DNA from 4 places in the Niveispirillum fermenti genome. Region 1 is predicted to be linked to each of the others. Evidence: predicted binding sites of a transcription regulator. Region 1 holds the regulator's gene; each other region holds the start of a gene.
What was found. The regulator PhoB, encoded in region 1, activates phosphate uptake and scavenging genes when phosphate is short. The targets are predictions, from matches to a motif close to TNTCATAAAACTGTCA.
Positions count from the first base shown of each region.

Region 1 (4,260 bases):
AGCAGGTCCGGCACCCGGTCCCTTTCCACCGCTTCCAGCCAGCAATCAGCCAGCCGGTCGGTTTCGGCCACAGCCGCGCGCCAGTATTTCTGCCGGGCGGCCGTTCCCATGCGCTTGAAGTCGCCGCGATCGGGGATCTTGCCGAAGGGCAGCGCCCCGGCGAATGCCGCCGACGGGCACAGGACAAGCATGCGCGACAGGCTGTCCGCCCGTGCCCGGCGCCAGGGCAGCGCCTTGTCGAACCAGCCGGGCACGACACGGTGGGAGAAATGCGGATAGAGTACCAAGCCCGGCGGCGTGAATGCCATGTCCAGATGGTAATCCATGATCCCGCCATCCAGGTAGAGGCCGGGCCGCGCCCCGTCGGGGTCCACCACCCCTTCGAACACGAAGGGCACCGCGCTGGAGGCCAGCAGGGCGGGGATCAGGTTCGTGGATGTGAGGGCCACGGCCTGGGTCGGGAACCCGGCAGACAGGTCGAAGGGCGGCGGGTCGCGCCGGTCGTGCAGGACCGTGCGCTCGAAGAACAGGGGCAGGGCCTGCCGGCTGGCCAGATTGGCCAGACCCGCCGCCCCGAGGCCCAGGCCCAGCCGCACCTTCCCCGCCCGCGGCCCGATGGGCCCGCGCCCGCGCACAGCCAGGATGGACTGGCGCATGAAAGGATGGTCCAGCAGATGTTCCACCCCGCCGGCGCCGAAGATCACATCCAGGAAATCACGGCAATGGGCCGTCAGTTCAGCCACGGTCACCGGCCCTTCGACGGCATAATCCAGATAGCAGGCCTCGAACCGCCGGCAGGCCTCCACGGGATCGGGCTGAGCCAGGCAGGCGAAGCGCCAGGTCCCGATGGAACTGCCGATCATGTGCAGGGGACGGGTGCGGCTGCGGAACCAGCGGCCGAACAGGGCCTGGTCCAGCCGGGTCAGCGCCAGCCATTTGGCCCCGCCGCTGGCCCCCGCCACCACATCCACCATATCCTCGTGCAGCCCGTCACGGCGGATGCGGGCCATGGCCTCCGGCCCGGCCAGGAAACGCAGGGGCTGTGACGTCATGGGATGCCGGTCCGGTCCTCAAATCTTCTCGCAATGCAAAATAGGCAGCCGCGGGGCGGCTGGCAACGCCGGGAAGGCATCGCATCGGCGAAAAGAGACGGAGCGGCGTCACATCGTGGTCTTGGTGTCCAGCGCATAGCCGGCGGAACGGACCGTGCGGATCACGTCCTGTTCCTCCGTCTCGTTCAGCGCCTTGCGCAGGCGGCGGATATGAACGTCCACGGTGCGCAGTTCGACATAGACATCATGCCCCCAGACGATATCCAGCAACTGTTCGCGTGAGAAGACGCGGCCGGGATGCTGCATGAAATGGCGCAGCAGGGCGAATTCCTTCGGTCCCAGATGGATATCCCGTTCACCACGGCGCACGCGGTGGGCCGCCAGATCCATGGAGATGTCGGAGAAGCGCAGCAGTTCCTCCGCCAGGGCCGGCGAGGCGCGGCGCAGCACGGCGCGGATGCGGGCCACCAGCTCGGTGGGGCTGAAGGGCTTGGACAGGTAATCATCGGCCCCGCTGTTCAGGCCGCGGACCTTGTCCGCCTCCTCGCCGCGGGCCGTCAGCATGATCACAGGGATATCGCGGGTCTTTGAATTGCGGCGCAACTGCCGGCAGACCTCAAGCCCGCTCATCAGCGGCAGCATCCAGTCCAGCAGGATCAGGTGCGGGCTGCGCTCGTCGGCCTGCAACAGGGCCTCTTCCCCGTCACCGGCGGTGATGACCCGGAAACCTTCGCGTTCCAGGTTGTAGGACAGCAGGGTGACCAGGTCGGCTTCGTCTTCGACAACCAGGATCAGCGGCTTCAAGGCGGCGTTCATCGGGTTCCCTGGAGGCTAGTCGGTCACGGAAGGGCTGCGGCGGCGCCTCAGCCCTCTTCCGGCTCGATGATGGTGAAGCTGGACTTGTCGCTCTTGGGCCGCTCCGCCGTCAGCGGCTGGCCCTTGACCAGGAAATGCACGGTCTCGGCGATGTTGGTGGCATGGTCGCCGGCACGCTCCAGGTTTTTGGCGATGAACAGCAGGTGCGTGCAGGGCGTGATGTTGCGCGGGTCTTCCATCATGTAGGTCAGGACCTCGCGGAACAGGCTGGTATAGAGATCGTCCAGTTCCTCGTCCCGGTGCCAGGCGGCCACGGCCTTTTCGACATCGCGGTCGATATAGGCGTCCAGCACGTCCTTCAGCATCTCCTGCACCAGCCGGCCCATGCGCGGAATGGTGCCGGCGGGGCGCATCACGGGCAACTGGGCCAGGGCGACGGACCGCTTGGCGATGTTGGCGGCATAGTCGCCCGTGCGTTCAAGATCGGCGGAAATCTTCAGGGCCGCCAGCACCTCGCGCAGGTCGACGCCGACCGGCGCACGCAGCGCCAGCATGCGGATGGCGTCATGCTCGATCTGACGTTCAAAGGCATCCAGCCGGGCATCGCCCTGCATGACGCGCGACGCGCCATCCACGTCGCGGCGGCCGACGGCCTGCACGGCCGCCTCCACCTGCGCTTCCACCACACCGCCCATCTGGGCGATCTGGTTGGACAGGCGCTGCAATTCCGCCTCGAAGGACTTGACGGTATGTTCGGTCGGCGACATGGACACGGGTCCTTAAAATGTGTGGGCTGACGAACGGTTCACATCGAACGGGCCCCCGCGAAAGCGGGGACGCACACAGCAATGAAGGAGAGCGGACAAGGCCGGCTCAGCCGTACCGGCCGGTGATGTAGCCCTGCGTGCGCTCGTCACGCGGATTGGTGAAAATCTCCTCGGTGTCGCCGACCTCCACCAGGTCACCCAGGTGGAAGAAGGCCGTGCGCTGGGACACGCGGGCGGCCTGCTGCATGTTGTGGGTGACGATGGCAATGGTGAAGCTCTCGCGCAGCTCGTCGATCAGTTCCTCGATATGCGCGGTGGCGATCGGGTCCAGGGCCGAGCAGGGCTCGTCCATCAGGATGACTTCGGGGCTGACGGCCACGGCGCGGGCGATGCAAAGGCGCTGCTGCTGGCCGCCGGACAGGCCGGTGCCGGGCTCGTGCAGGCGGTCCTTCACCTCGTTCCACAGGCCGGCGCGCTTCAGCGAGGTTTCGACGATGGCGTCGAACTCATCCTTGCGCGTGGCTAGGCCATGCAACTTCGGCCCGTAGATGATGTTCTCATAGATCGATTTCGGGAACGGATTCGGCTTCTGGAACACCATGCCGATCCGGGCGCGCAGTTGCACCACGTCCAGCCGGGGGTCGTAGATGTCGTGGCCGTCCAGCGTGATGAGGCCTTCCACGCGGCAGATGTCGATCGTGTCGTTCATGCGGTTGATGGTCCGCAGGAAGGTCGACTTGCCGCAGCCCGAGGGACCGATCAGGGCCAGCACCTCGTTCTGGTAGATATCGACATTGACGCCGTGCAGCGCGCGCTTGGCACCGTAATAGACCTTCACGTCGCGGGCCGAGACCTTCACCGGCTGGGTGGTCGTCGCGGCTTGCTCGGGCTTGTTCAGGGTCATGCTGTCCATGGTTACCACCGCCGTTCGAATTTCTTGCGCAGCCAGATCGCCGCGCCGTTCATCATGATGAGGAAGGTCAGCAGCACCAGGATGGCGGCCGAGGTCAGTTCGACGAAGCCGCGTTCCGGCTTGTCTGCCCAGATGAATATCTGGACGGGCAGGACGGACGAGCTGTCCAGCAGGCTGGTCGGAGCCGAGGTGACGAAGGCGTTCATGCCGATCATCAGCAGCGGCGCCGTTTCGCCCACGGCATGGGCCATGCCGATGATGGTGCCCGTCATGATGCCCGGCATGGCCAGCGGCAGCACATGATGCAGCACGGTCTGCAGGCGGGAGGCGCCCATGCCCAGTGCGGCTTCCCGGATCGACGGCGGCACGGCCTTCAGCGCGGCACGGCTGGCGATGATGATGGTGGGCAGCACCAGCAGGCCCAGCACCAGGCCGCCGACCAGCGGCGCCGACCGCGGCATGCCGAAGAAGTTGAGGAACACCGCCAGGCCCAGCAGGCCGAACACGATGGAGGGCACGGCCGCCAGATTGTTGATGTTCACCTCGATCAGGTCGGTCAACCTGTTCTTGGGCGCGAACTCCTCCAGATAGACGGCGGCCGCCACCCCGATGGGCAGGGAGATGGCCAGCGTCACCAGCATGGTCAGCAGCGTCCCCACGGCCGCGCCGAACAGGCCGGCCAGTTCGGGATAATTGCTGTCGCTGGAGGTGA
Region 1 is NZ_CP156681.1:1,353,234-1,357,493, reverse strand. It holds gene ABC728_RS17715 (patatin-like phospholipase family protein) at 1-1,052, opposite strand, end outside; gene phoB (phosphate regulon transcriptional regulator PhoB) at 1,161-1,868, opposite strand; gene phoU (phosphate signaling complex protein PhoU) at 1,916-2,635, opposite strand; gene pstB (phosphate ABC transporter ATP-binding protein PstB) at 2,742-3,548, opposite strand; gene pstA (phosphate ABC transporter permease PstA) at 3,551-4,260, opposite strand, start outside.

Region 2 (4,260 bases), on a different replicon from region 1:
GGCTGTCGATTACGACCGTATCGCGGGCGCTGAAAGACGGGCCGGAGGTGAAGCCGGAGACGGTCGCGCGGGTAAAGCAGGCGGCGGCCAGCCTGGGTTATCTGCCCGATGCCGGTGGCGTTTATCTGCGCACGGGGCGGACGATGAAGATCTGTTCGATCTTCTTCGCGCCCGAAGTGGCGGATTATGGCGATGCCGGCTTCCTGGCACAGGTGGAAGGCGTGTCCCGCACGCTGGAGACGGACAGCTACAACCTGATCGTCCTGGCGCAGACGGCCACGCAACCGCCCCTGGAAATGGTGCGCCGCGTCTTTCAGCAGCGTCTGGCCGATGGGATCATCTTCTCCCGCACCACGCCGATGGATGAGCGGGCCCGTTTCTGCCTGGAATTCAAATTTCCCTTCGTCAGTTTCGGCCGTACCGAACTGCACAGTCCCCATGCCTTCGTCGATCATGATGACGAAGGCGGGGTCTATGACGCCATGATCCGCCTGGCAGCGGAGGGACACAAGCGGATCGCCCTGTTCAACCCCACCGGTGGCCTCACCTATGCCAGTTTCCGCCTGCGCGGATACCAGCGCGCCCTGGCGGAACTGGGCCTGCCCTGGGACAAATCGCTGCTGGTCAGCGGCAACCTGTCGGTCTGGGCCAGCCAAGCGGCCGTGCGTGACCTGCTGCGGCGTGACAGCACCGTCACCGCCATCCTGTGCGCCAACCAACTATCCATGTTCGGCGCCATGGAGGCGGCCCTGGAACATGGGATGGACCCGACCCGCGACGGGCTGCGCATCGTCGGCTTCGGCGGCATGCCCTTCCGCATGCCGTTCGAACAGGGTGTCACCTATTATTACCAGCCGCAGCGCCGCGATGGCGAGGAACTGGCACGGCATATCCTGGCCCTGCTGGGCGGAGAGCCGGCGGAAAGCCTGCAGACGGTTCTGCCCTATCAGCGGATCGACGATTTGCAGCGCTTCCGCATTGAACTGCGCGCCCAGGCGGCAGCCCGCGACAGCCAGCAACCCATGGAAGAAGGATGATGACAGGCCCGGACACGCCTAGCATTCATAGGTGGAATAATGACGGACTTCAAGTCATTTGACGCATGATTGACCACCCGCCGATACTTGCCGGAAGCCGGACCCTCATCAGGATGGGAACCGGAACAACGGCATCAATCGGGAGGGAAGGCGGCATGGAAAACTTCCTGCTAAATCGCTGGTATCAATTTGGTTTCAGCCATGAGCTGGGTGATGTTCCGCTTGCCCGGACGATCATCGACATCCCGGTCGTGGCCTTTCGCGCATCCACCGGCATCAGCGCGCTGCTGGACCGGTGCCCACACCGCTTCGCCCCCCTTTCCACGGGCACGATCGAACAGGACCGCATCGTCTGCGGCTATCACGGGCTGGCGTTCGACGGGTCGGGGCGCTGCGCGCTCAATCCGCATGGGCGGGCGACCACGGCGCTGCGCGTGCAAAGCTTCCCGGTTGAGGAACGCCACGGCGCCATCTGGATATGGATGGGTGATGCCCGACAGGCCGACACGGGCCTGATCCCCGATTTGTCGTTCATCGACGAGACGCCGGAAACGGCGCGCATCCATTTCACCCTCGCCATCCGGGCCAGCTATCGCCTGGTCACCGACAATCTCCTGGACCTCAGCCACGCCGACTATCTGCATCCAGACAGCCTGGGCGGTGTCATGACGGGGGTGCGGCCGGCCGTGGCCGAGACCGATGCCGGTCTGGCCGTGGAATGGGAGAACCGGGACGTTGTGCCGCCGCCCCGGTTCCACGAACGCATTTCCGCCTCGCAGCGGGCGAATGCCTGGACCCGGGCGGAATGGCAGGCCCCGGCCGTCATGGTCATCAAGACCGCCCTGACGCCGGCCGATCGCGGCCGCAGCCGGGAAGACGAGGTCTGGGCCCTGCACAGCATGACGCCGGAAACAGCGCAAAGCACCCACTACTTCGTCTGCGGGACAAGGCGTGACCGCATGGATGATGCCGAATATTCGACGCGGCTGCGGGCGATGCTGCAGCGCGCGTTCGAGCATGAGGACAAGCCGATGCTGGAGGACCAGCAACGGCGCATCGGCACCGCCGACCTTTCCAGCCTGCGCCCCATGCTGCTGCCGATCGACGCCGGTGCGGTGCTGGCCCGCCGCAAGCTGGACCGGCTGATCGCACAGGAACAAGCAGCCGACAGTGCCCCCAGTCAGTGACGGTTCCGGAGACGCTTTCCCGCGCAATAGGTCAGGGTGCGCAGGGCAGGCAACAGCGCCGTCACCTGCCGGCGACCGACTGATCACCCCTGCAGGAGGCACCGCTGGACATGGGCGGCCCGCAGCGCAGCGCGGGGGGGGCAGATCAGGAACCGGTGGTCTGGTGGGGTGGGAGATGATCCCGCGGCCCGGTGCCGTCTCCCGCCATGTGGCGGCCTTGAGATGGCAGACGGCCCTGGGCTCGGCCGGCATCAGAACGGCTTCAGGCCTCCCACCGGCCCGCCAGGCGTTTCAGGATCGGGACCAGGCCCGGCTCGCTGATCAGTTCAAGTGCTTCCGCCGGGGACAGCCAGCGCCGCTCCCGCTGGGTCCGCTCCGGCCAATCCGCCAGTTCGGTCGAGACCTCCAGCGGGAATACCGTCACATCGCAAGCCAGGACCGATCCGTCCTCCAGCCGCTTGTCATAGATATAGTCCCCGACAGGCTTCTTCTTGACCTTGCCGCGGACGCCAGCCTCCTCGAACGCCTCGATGGCGGCCATGTCGTGCGGCGCGACATTCTTTTTCGACCAACCCTTGGGGATGATCCAACGCCGCGTCTCCCGCGAGGTGACCAGCAGCACCTGCGGGCCGGTCGCGGCCAGACGATAGGGCAGGGCCGCGTACTGCACACTGTTTTTTCGTTCGCCCATGAAACTAAGTCTATACCCCGGACGCGACGGATGGGTAGCTATCCGTTGTCGGCACAGACGGATAATCATCCAGTATCTTGGTTCAACATGACCGTTTTGTGACAATTACATTACATCCTGACGCCGTTCAATGGTAGGAGGGGGCCAACCGGGTGGTCTTCCTCCGCCCCTGCCATGCGTTATCCGGAAGCCCAAGATGCTGAGCCTGTTCCGGGCCCTGATGCCCCGCGAAGAACGGTTTTTCGACCATTTCGACGATCATGCGCGCCAGATTCTCATCGCCGCGGAGGCGCTGCGGGATCTCATCCGCAACGGGGATGAGCTGGAAATGCGTTTCCAGCGCATCCATCAGGCCGAGAACGACGCCGACAAGATCACCAAGGAGATCCAGGCCGCGGTCCACCGTTCCTTCATCGTCCCGTTCGACCGGCCGGACATCCAGGATCTGGCCAAGCGCATGGACGACATGGTGGACCTGATCCAGGATGTTGCCCGGCATATCACCGAAGCGGGGCCGATGGAATATACGGCGGAAATGCATGCGCTGGCCGACCTGATCGTGCGCTGCGCCGCCATTCTGCCGGAATGCCTGCCCAAGCTGCGCAACATCCCCCGCCACGTGACGGAGATGACGCGCATGACGCGCGAAATCTCCGAACTGGAAAGCGACAGCGACAAGATACTGCGGGCCGCCAAGACGCGCCTGCGCCAGGAAAGCGGTGGACTGGACGCACCCATCACCTATCGCCAGGCGCTGATCCGGGAAATCCTGGAACTCATGGAAGCCGTGCTGGATGCGGGCGAGGATGTCGCCGACATCATCGACAGCATCATCGTCGACAACGTCTGATCCCGCGCGCGCGATCCCCTGGAATGATCCCATGGAACTGATCTCCCTGCCGCTGCTGATCGGGCTGATCGCCCTGGCGCTGGCGTTCGACTTTCTGAACGGGCTGCATGACGCCGCCAATTCCATCGCCACGGTGGTATCCACGCGCGTGCTGTCACCGCGCAATGCCGTGATCATGGCAGCCTTCTTCAATTTCATCGCCTTCCTGTTCTTCGGCCTGCATGTGGCCACGACCATCGGCAAGGGCATCGTCAGCGCCGACATCATCGACGCCTCGGTCATCTTCGCGGCGCTGATGGGGGCGATCACATGGAACCTGATCACCTGGTGGGGCGGCATTCCGTCATCCTCCTCCCACGCGCTGGTAGGGGGGCTGGTCGGGGCCGGCATCGCCAAGGCGGGGGCGGGCGTGGTGGAAAGCGGGCTGATCAAGACGGCGGTCGCCATCTTCGTGTCGCCGACCATCGGCTTCATCCTGGCCATCATCCTGATGAC
Region 2 is NZ_CP156678.1:927,645-931,904, forward strand. It holds gene ABC728_RS03535 (LacI family DNA-binding transcriptional regulator) at 1-1,037, shown strand, start outside; gene ABC728_RS03540 (Rieske 2Fe-2S domain-containing protein) at 1,193-2,224, shown strand; gene ABC728_RS03545 (NUDIX hydrolase) at 2,487-2,915, opposite strand; gene ABC728_RS03550 (DUF47 domain-containing protein) at 3,112-3,765, shown strand; gene ABC728_RS03555 (inorganic phosphate transporter) at 3,797-4,260, shown strand, end outside.
Region 2: ABC728_RS03550 (DUF47 domain-containing protein) is a predicted target of PhoB. The motif match lies at 3,004-3,019, and genes of this name have one in related genera.

Region 3 (4,260 bases), 660 kb from region 1:
CCCAGCCCCAGCCAGGAAGGCATCCAGCCGGTCGGCGGCCCTTGTCCGGGCCCGCAGACGGTTGCCGATGATGGCCACGGGGACCTTTTCGCGGGCGATGGCCTTCACCTCTTCCAGCTTGGCCAGAAACCGGGCCGTCGCCGCCTCGTCGAAGGCGCCCGGCAATACGGGCAGCACCACGATGTCGGCGCGGCGGACCAGTTCCTCCACATCCTTGGGACGCATCGCGGCCGGCGCGTCGATAACCAGCCGGCCTGTGGCCGCTGGCGGCTTTCCGATATCCTTCACCCAATCCACACCGGTAATGGCTGCCGCCGTTTCCGGCCTGGATTTCAGCCAGCCCAGCGAGGAGCGCTGCCGGTCGACATCGGCCAGTACCGTCCTGTGCCCCGACTGCGCGAAGGATGCCGCCAGGTGCGTCGCGATGGTCGTCTTGCCGACGCCACCTTTTATATTGCTGACCAGGATGGTGCGCATGGGAGTTCCTCTAGCTTGCCGGAAAGGGATGGGGGGTTACCTGTCGCCGTCCTCCTCCTCTTCCTTTTCCTGCCAGAAGGGTCTTGCCTCGCCGAAGCGCTGCCAGTCGGCGACGATATCCTCTTCCAGGTCGTGCAGGCCGCGTGCATGCCAGCCGGCGACCAGGCCGGCACCCAGACGCCATTCGCCGGGCCGGCCGGCTGCCGCATCGCGTTCCAGGTCGGCCACCAGCTTGTCCACCGTCGCCACATCCTGCAAATGGCCCAGATGGTCCTGCAGGTTCGACAATTCGTCCAGGAAGCGGCGCAGGGCCTTGCCTTCGTACAGGGACCGGAAGAAATCGGCGGCATAGCGCAGTTTCTTCAGTGCGATGCGCAATTCATGCCGCGCGGCGGCCGCCTGGCGGGCAAAGCCGCGCCCCCGCTTGCGGGCTTGGCGGTGACGCTTGCCCAGCAGGGCACCGGCCATGTCGATCACGGGCGCCAGCAGCAGTGTCGACTGCTCGCTGACCGGCTGGTTGCGCCAGCCCCGCGCATCAACCCAGGCGGCCAGATCCAGCAGCAGTGCCGTATGGCCGGGATCGGCCAGGGCCGCCCGAACCTGCACATAGCCTTGGTCGCGGGCCGCACGGGCTGCCGTCGTCAACGCCTCCAGGCCGGCATGGTCCGGCAGCGCCCCGGCCACGGGCGGCAGCAATTCACCAAGGAACACGTCCCATTCCCGTGCGGGACCCAGCGCATCGGCCAGCGCCTTCACGCGCGGGGCGAGGTCATCCATCTGTTCGGCCGGAATGAAGGGCCGGAAGATCTGCAGGGCGGAACGCAGGCGGCGCAGCGCCACGCGCATCTGATGCACACCCTCTGGGTCCTGGCCCAGCCGGGTGACCGGCTCGTTCGCCATCAGATGGCCCAGACAGTGACGGACGATGGCCGACAGGGCCTCCTCCACCGTCGCGTCGGGCGCCAGGGTCAGCCTGGACGCCTTGACACTGGCCGGCTCCGTGCCGGCGGCCAGCGCATAACCGCGGGCCGATTTGGTGGCCATCTCCAGGCGCACCGGCACGTCGGCATGGATGGCGCGGGCAAGATCATAGAGAGCGCCCGTGTCCGTGCCTTCCGCCAGTTCCAGTTCCACCTCGTGGACGGGTAGCGACAGCCCGCCGGGGGCCAGGATTTCTCCCTGGTCCAGCGCCACTTCAATCACGATGCCGTCCACAGGCGAAAGGCGGCGCACCTGCCGGCGGATGCGCGTCTCGAACACGGGCTCCAGCGCGTCGGCCGACAAATCGCCCAACGGTTCCAGCACAGCCGGGTCGGGCAGGACGGAAAGATCGGGGCGGGGCTGCGACACCTCCGCCTCCCACTCGCCGCGCACCAGGGCACCGGCCCCGGGTGCCGGGGCGGATTTCAACGTCTGGACCAGCTTGCGTCCCACACGGCGCACGCGCAATGACAGGCCGCTGGCGGCCAGCCGGCGATCCACGGTATCGAAATAGATGCTATCGAGCGATTTGACCGATGGCTTGGCGATGGTGGCCGACAGGCAGGGAAGTTTGCGCAGCCGATCCATGTCGGCCGGCGCCACCGCCAGTTTCAGCTCGATCTCCTGACCCGACATTCTTTTCCGTTCACCCCATGATTGCGCACGAAAGCCGGCGGAAAGGACGATTCGCCCGGATTTCCGCCATTCATGTGGGGACGATGACAATTCCGTGAAAGCCTGTCTATCGCAGCGGGCGATTTTTTTGCACGCCACACCGACGGGTGCGGGTGTTGAAAGCCGGCGGGCAATGGTGTTTCCTTGCGCCCTGGTAAAGAACGCCACATCCTTCCTGACGGGGACCTCCTCCATGCGCTTCCAGACCCTCGACACCATCGATGTCACGGGCAAGACCGTGCTTGTCCGCGCCGACCTGAACGTGCCCATGGCTGACGGGCAGGTCACCGACACGACCCGCATCGACCGCCTGGTGCCGACGCTGAAGGAAATCGCCGGCAAGGGCGCCAAGGTTGTGGTCATGTCGCATTTCGGCCGTCCCAAGAACGGCCCGGACACGAAGAACAGCCTGCGTCAGGTCGTGCCGGCCGTGGAAAAGGCGCTGGGGGCGCCGGTGGCCTTCGCCGAGGATTGCGTTGGCGACAAGGCCGCCGCCGCCGTGGCGACCCTGCCCGCCGGTGGGGTCCTGATCCTGGAGAATACCCGTTTCCATGCGGGTGAGGAAAAGAACGATCCGGAACTGGCCAAGGGCCTGGCGGCGCTGGGGGACGTCTATGTCAACGACGCCTTCTCTTCCGCCCACCGGGCACATGCCTCGACGGAGGGCATTGCCCACCTGCTGCCCAGTGCGGCCGGCCGCCTGATGCAGGCGGAACTGGAAGCGCTGGGCAAGGCGCTGGCGGCACCGGAACGGCCGGTGGCCGCCGTGGTCGGCGGGGCCAAGATCTCCACCAAGCTCGACCTGCTGCTCAACATGGTGTCGAAGGTCGATATCCTGGTGCTGGGTGGCGGCATGGCCAACACCTTCCTTTTTGCCAAGGGTGTGTCGGTCGGTTCTTCCCTGTGCGAACGTGATATGGCCGACCAGGCCCGCGCCATCATGGAAAAGGCAGCCGGCGGCGGGTGCGAGATCGTGTTGCCCGTGGATGGCCTGATGGCACGGGAGTTCAAGGCCAATGCCGATCATCGCGTGGCGGCCGTGACCGATATCCAAGACGGCGAGATGATGCTGGATGCGGGCCCCGCCACGATCGAACTGGTGGGCCGGAAGCTGGAAGGCGCCAGGACGCTGGTCTGGAACGGCCCGTTCGGCGCCTTTGAACTGATGCCCTTCGACACGGCCACCAACGGCGTGGCCGCGATTGCCGCCAACCTGACGGCCCAGGGACGGCTTCTGTCCGTGGCCGGCGGCGGCGATACGGTCGCGGCGCTGGAACATGCCGGCGTGGCCGCCCGCTTCTCCTACGTTTCCACGGCGGGGGGGGCTTTCCTGGAATGGCTGGAAGGCAAGGTGCTGCCGGGTGTCGCTGCATTGGAGAAGCACGCCTGACAGCGAGGATGGTGGCAAATGATGCGCCCGGCTTGCTTTCGTGAGCCGGGCTTTTTCATTTCGCCGTTATACTATTTTGCGGTGACCGGAACCTGTTGGTTCCGGTCACCGTCCTCAATCGCCGGCGCCAACATTCGTTGGCTCGGGCGACGCCGCACAAGCGGCGCTGCGGCGGTCGCCGCCGGACCAACGTGCGATGAGTTCTACTCATCGCACGTTGGTATTACCCCAGGCCGCAGCAGGAGTGATGATAAAGTAAGGTTTTGATAGTAAATAAAAAAAGTCCTGGACGGACTCTCGAAGGTGGGAACAGGGCTTCGCGACCCGTCAGCCCGTCAGGGCCTGTGGGGCTGCCGATGGTTCACGGCCAAGTGTGGCGCGCAACGTGGCGGCATCGTCGCTGGGGGTCAGGTTGAACAGCCGCCGATAGTCGCGGTTGAACTGGGATATGCTTTGGTAGCCGACATCATAGGCGACGGCGGAAATCGTGCTGGAGCCTGACAGGACGCGCCGCGCTTCCTGCAGGCGGACGCGCTTTTGGAACTGCACGGGCGACATGGAGGTCACAGCCTTGAAATGGCGGTGGAAGCTCGCGACGCTCATATTGGCCTGCGCGGCAAGGTCGGAGATGTTGAGGGCTTCGGCATAGTTGGCCCTGATCCACGCTGTCGTGCGCCCGATCCGCGTTGCGTGCCCGTTCGCGAAGGCAAGCTGGCTGAGCAGCGGCCCATGGTCGG
Region 3 is NZ_CP156681.1:2,011,424-2,015,683, forward strand. It holds gene ABC728_RS20620 (ParA family protein) at 1-477, opposite strand, end outside; gene ABC728_RS20625 (CYTH and CHAD domain-containing protein) at 514-2,094, opposite strand; gene ABC728_RS20630 (phosphoglycerate kinase) at 2,327-3,523, shown strand; gene ABC728_RS20635 (AraC family transcriptional regulator) at 3,851-4,260, opposite strand, start outside.
Region 3: ABC728_RS20625 (CYTH and CHAD domain-containing protein) is a predicted target of PhoB. The motif match lies at 2,179-2,194, and genes of this name have one in related genera.

Region 4 (4,260 bases), 1.1 Mb from region 1:
CACGATACGCGCCATGGTCAGCCATTCGACACAGCCGATGGCCGCAAACACCAGGATGATGTGCCGGCCGAACACCACGACCAGGATGATCACGAAGAACATCAGCGGCATGGAATAGAGCACGTCGACGATGCGCATCATGACGCTGTCGATGCGACCACCGAAATAGCCGGCGACGGCACCGTAGACGACACCGATGATCAGGGCGACCAGCGTCGTGACGATGCCCACCGCCAGCGACACCTTGGCACCATACAGCGTGCGGATGAACAGGTCGCGGCCATTGGCATCGGTGCCGAACCAGTGGCTGTTCTCCAGCGTCGGGCCGACGCCGATATAATCCCAGTAGACCGCGTCATATTCATGCGGGCTGAGAAAATCCGCGAAGATCGCCAGCAAGGTGATGATGCCCAGCACGATCATGCTGACCACGGCCATCTTGTTGGCCAGCAGGCGGCGACGCGCGTCCTGCCAGAGCGACCGGCCCAGAACCTCCTCGCCCGCCGCCTTTTCGATCAGGGCCGCCCGTGTGGCGCTGCCGGTGATGTCTTGAACCATGGGGGTTTCCAGTTCTCAGTCGTAGCGCACGCGCGGGTCCATCAGGCCATAGACCAGATCGACCAGCAGGTTCATCAGCACGATCAGGCTGCCATAGGTGATGACGGTGCCCATCACCAGCGTATAGTCACGGTTGATGGCACCCTGCACAAAATAGCGGCCGATGCCGGGCAGCCCGAAAATCTGCTCGATCACCACCGAACCGGTCACCAGCCCGGCAACGGCCGGCCCCAGATAGGAGATCACGGGCAGCAGGGCCGCGCGCAGCGTGTGCCGGGTGATGATCAGGCGTTCCGGCAACCCCTTGGCATGGGCGGTGCGCACGAAGTTCGACCGCAGCACCTCCACCATGCCGCCGCGGGTCAGGCGGCTGATGATGGCGATCTGCGGCAGGGCCAGTGCCACAACCGGCAGAACCAGATGGCGCATCGACCCATCCCCCAGCCCCGCCACGGGCAACAGGCCGAGATAAATGCCGAAAACCAGGGTCAGCAGCGGCGCCATCACAAAATTCGGGATCGTGATGCCCACCATGGCCACACCCATGATGGAATAATCCGTCTTTGAATTCTGCCGCATGGCCGCGATGATGCCCAGCGTGCAGCCGATCACCACGGCCAGGGCAATGGCGGAAAGACCAAGGCGAAGCGAAACGGGGAAACCGGTGCCGATCAATTCGGATACCGTGAAATCCTTGTAGGTGAAGGAGGGGCCGAAATCACCCTGCAGCGCATTGCCCAGATAGATCAGGAACTGTTGCCAGACCGGCTTGTCCAGATTGTAGGCGGCCTTCAGGTTGGCCTCGATCTCCGGCGGCAACACCCGCTCGCTGTCGAACGGGCCGCCGGGGGCGGAGTGCATCAGGAAAAAGGACAGGGCAACGATCACCAGCAAAGTCGGGATCGCTTCCAGCAGCCGCCGGACGGCATAAGACAACATCTACAGGGTCCCTCCATCGCGCCTTATTCAGCCGGCATGGACTCTGCCATGCGCCAAACGCATCCCGCGCGGACGGCATGACATGTCTGTGAAAAAACCGTCCCTGTCAACCGTGCCACGGCAAAAGAGATATTATTTCAAGTCTAGACATGTCCGCGGGCCATTCATCATTTAATGCAGGCCGTATCGGGTAATTTTTGGTGCCGGAAACGCGCGAGGGCATATTCCGGTATTCGCCGGTTCCGTTCCATTCATCATCCACCGCCCATGATCGTGCCGGGTTTCACGGCGGGTTTCCAGTTCAATCACCGGCACTGCGTCCTGTCCGCCGCCGCCATGGGCGGGCTCTCCGGTTACCGGGTCGTGCCCAGGGGGCGGGCCCCGGCGCATGGCCCGTGGCGGTGATCCGGCCGCAGGTCCGTCTCCAGTTAAGATTGTTTCGCAACAAGCCCCTACCTTGAGCGAAATCGACGAAAATGGGGGGCTGATCCCCCCTTCTGGGATTTGCCCCGCACCGCAAAAAGCGCTACACCACGCACCGAAACAGCCATCCTCGGCAGGCCGGTTGTTCCCGGACGCTGGAGCCGGGGCGAAGGTGCGGCCCGCCTAATTCCCGCGACCCCGTTGGAGGAGTCACCCCCTTATGTCCACGACCACCGGCACCGACAGCCTGAAAACCCGCCGCACATTGACCGTCGGCGGCAAGTCCGTTGATTATTTCAGCATTCCCGAAGCCGAGAAGGCCGGCCTGGGCGATGTATCGCGCCTGCCCTTCTCGATGAAGGTGCTGCTGGAGAACCTGCTGCGCTTCGAAGATGGGCGCACGGTGAGCGTGGACGACGTGAAGGCCGTCGCCCAGTGGCTGGTCGACAAGCGGTCCGACCGCGAGATCGCCTATCGTCCGGCCCGCGTGCTGATGCAGGATTTCACGGGCGTTCCGGCCGTCTGCGATCTGGCCGCGATGCGCGAGGCCATGGTGGCGCTGGGTGGTGATCCGACCAAGATCAACCCGCTGACCCCGGTCGATCTGGTCATCGACCATTCGGTGATGGTCGATGCCTTCGGCACCCCGCAGGCCTTTGACGAGAATGTGGACCTGGAATTCCAGCGCAATGGCGAACGGTACGAGTTCCTGCGCTGGGGCCAGAAGGCCTTCAACAATTTCCGCGTCGTGCCGCCGGGCACCGGCATCTGCCACCAGGTGAACCTGGAATATCTGGCCCAGACCGTCTGGACCGATACCGACCAGACCGGCGCGACCGTGGCCTATCCGGACACGCTGGTCGGCACCGACAGCCACACGACCATGGTCAACGGCATGGCCGTGCTGGGCTGGGGCGTGGGCGGTATCGAGGCCGAAGCCGCGATGCTGGGCCAGCCCATCTCCATGCTGATCCCGGAAGTCGTCGGCTTCAAGCTGACCGGCAAGCTGCGTGAGGGTGCGACCGCCACCGATCTGGTGCTGACCGTCACCCAGATGCTGCGCGCGAAGAAGGTGGTCGGCAAGTTCGTGGAATTCTACGGTTCGGGCCTGGACGCCCTGACCCTGGCCGACCGCGCGACGATCGCCAACATGGCCCCGGAATATGGCGCCACCTGCGGCATCTTCCCGATCGATGCCGAGACCATCCGCTTCCTGCACTTCACCGGCCGCGACGCCGACCGCGTGGCGCTGGTGGAAGCCTATGCCAAGGCCCAGGGCATGTGGCGCGATGCCAACTCGCCCGAGCCGGTCTTCACCGATACGCTGGAACTGGACCTTGGTTCGGTTGAGCCGTCCCTGGCCGGCCCGAAGCGTCCGCAGGACCGCGTGCTGCTGTCCAACGTCACCAAGGAATTCGGCGAATTCCTGGCCACCGACGTTGCCGGCCGCCCCGTCAGCCAGCCGACCGACGTTGCCGGTGCCGATTACAAGCTGGATCACGGCCATGTCGTGATCGCCGCCATCACCAGCTGCACCAACACCTCCAACCCGTCGGTGCTGTTCGCCGCCGGCCTGGTGGCGAAGAAGGCGGTGGAACTGGGCCTGAAGACCAAGCCGTGGGTGAAGCCCTCGCTGGCGCCCGGGTCCCAGGTCGTGACCGACTATCTGAATGCCGCCGGCCTGTCGTCCTATCTGGATCAGCTCGGCTTCAATCTGGTCGGCTATGGCTGCACCACCTGCATCGGCAATTCCGGTCCGCTGCCGGACCCGATCGCCGCCGCCGTGGATGCGGGCAAGCTGACCGTCGCGTCGGTTCTGTCGGGCAATCGCAACTTCGAAGGCCGCGTGTCCCCGCAGGTCCGCGCCAACTATCTGGCCTCCCCGCCGCTGGTGGTGGCCTATGCCCTGGCCGGCACGCTGCACCTGGACATCTCCAAGGATCCGATCGGCACGGGCAAGGACGGCAAGCCCGTCTACCTGAAGGACATCTGGCCGTCGAACAAGGAGATCGAGGACACGATCGCCCAGTTCCTGACGCGCGACATGTTCGTCAGCCGCTATGCCAACGTGTTCCAGGGTCCGGAACAGTGGCAGAAGATCAAGACCGTCGAGGGCATGACCTACAAGTGGGACGACAAGTCGACCTACGCGAAGCGTCCGCCGCTGTTCGACGGCATCACCATGCAGCCGGGCGACGTGTCCGATGTGAAGGGGGCCCGTGCGCTCGCCATTCTGGGCGACAGCATCACCACCGACCACATCTCCCCGGCCGGCAACATCAAGAAGGCCAGCCCGGCCGGTGAATACCTGCTGGAGAATGGCGTCACCGTCGCCGACTT
Region 4 is NZ_CP156681.1:253,271-257,530, reverse strand. It holds gene ABC728_RS12640 (ABC transporter permease subunit) at 1-558, opposite strand, end outside; gene oppB (oligopeptide ABC transporter permease OppB) at 574-1,497, opposite strand; gene acnA (aconitate hydratase AcnA) at 2,141-4,260, shown strand, end outside.
Region 4: oppB (oligopeptide ABC transporter permease OppB) is a predicted target of PhoB. The motif match lies at 1,576-1,591, and genes of this name have one in related genera.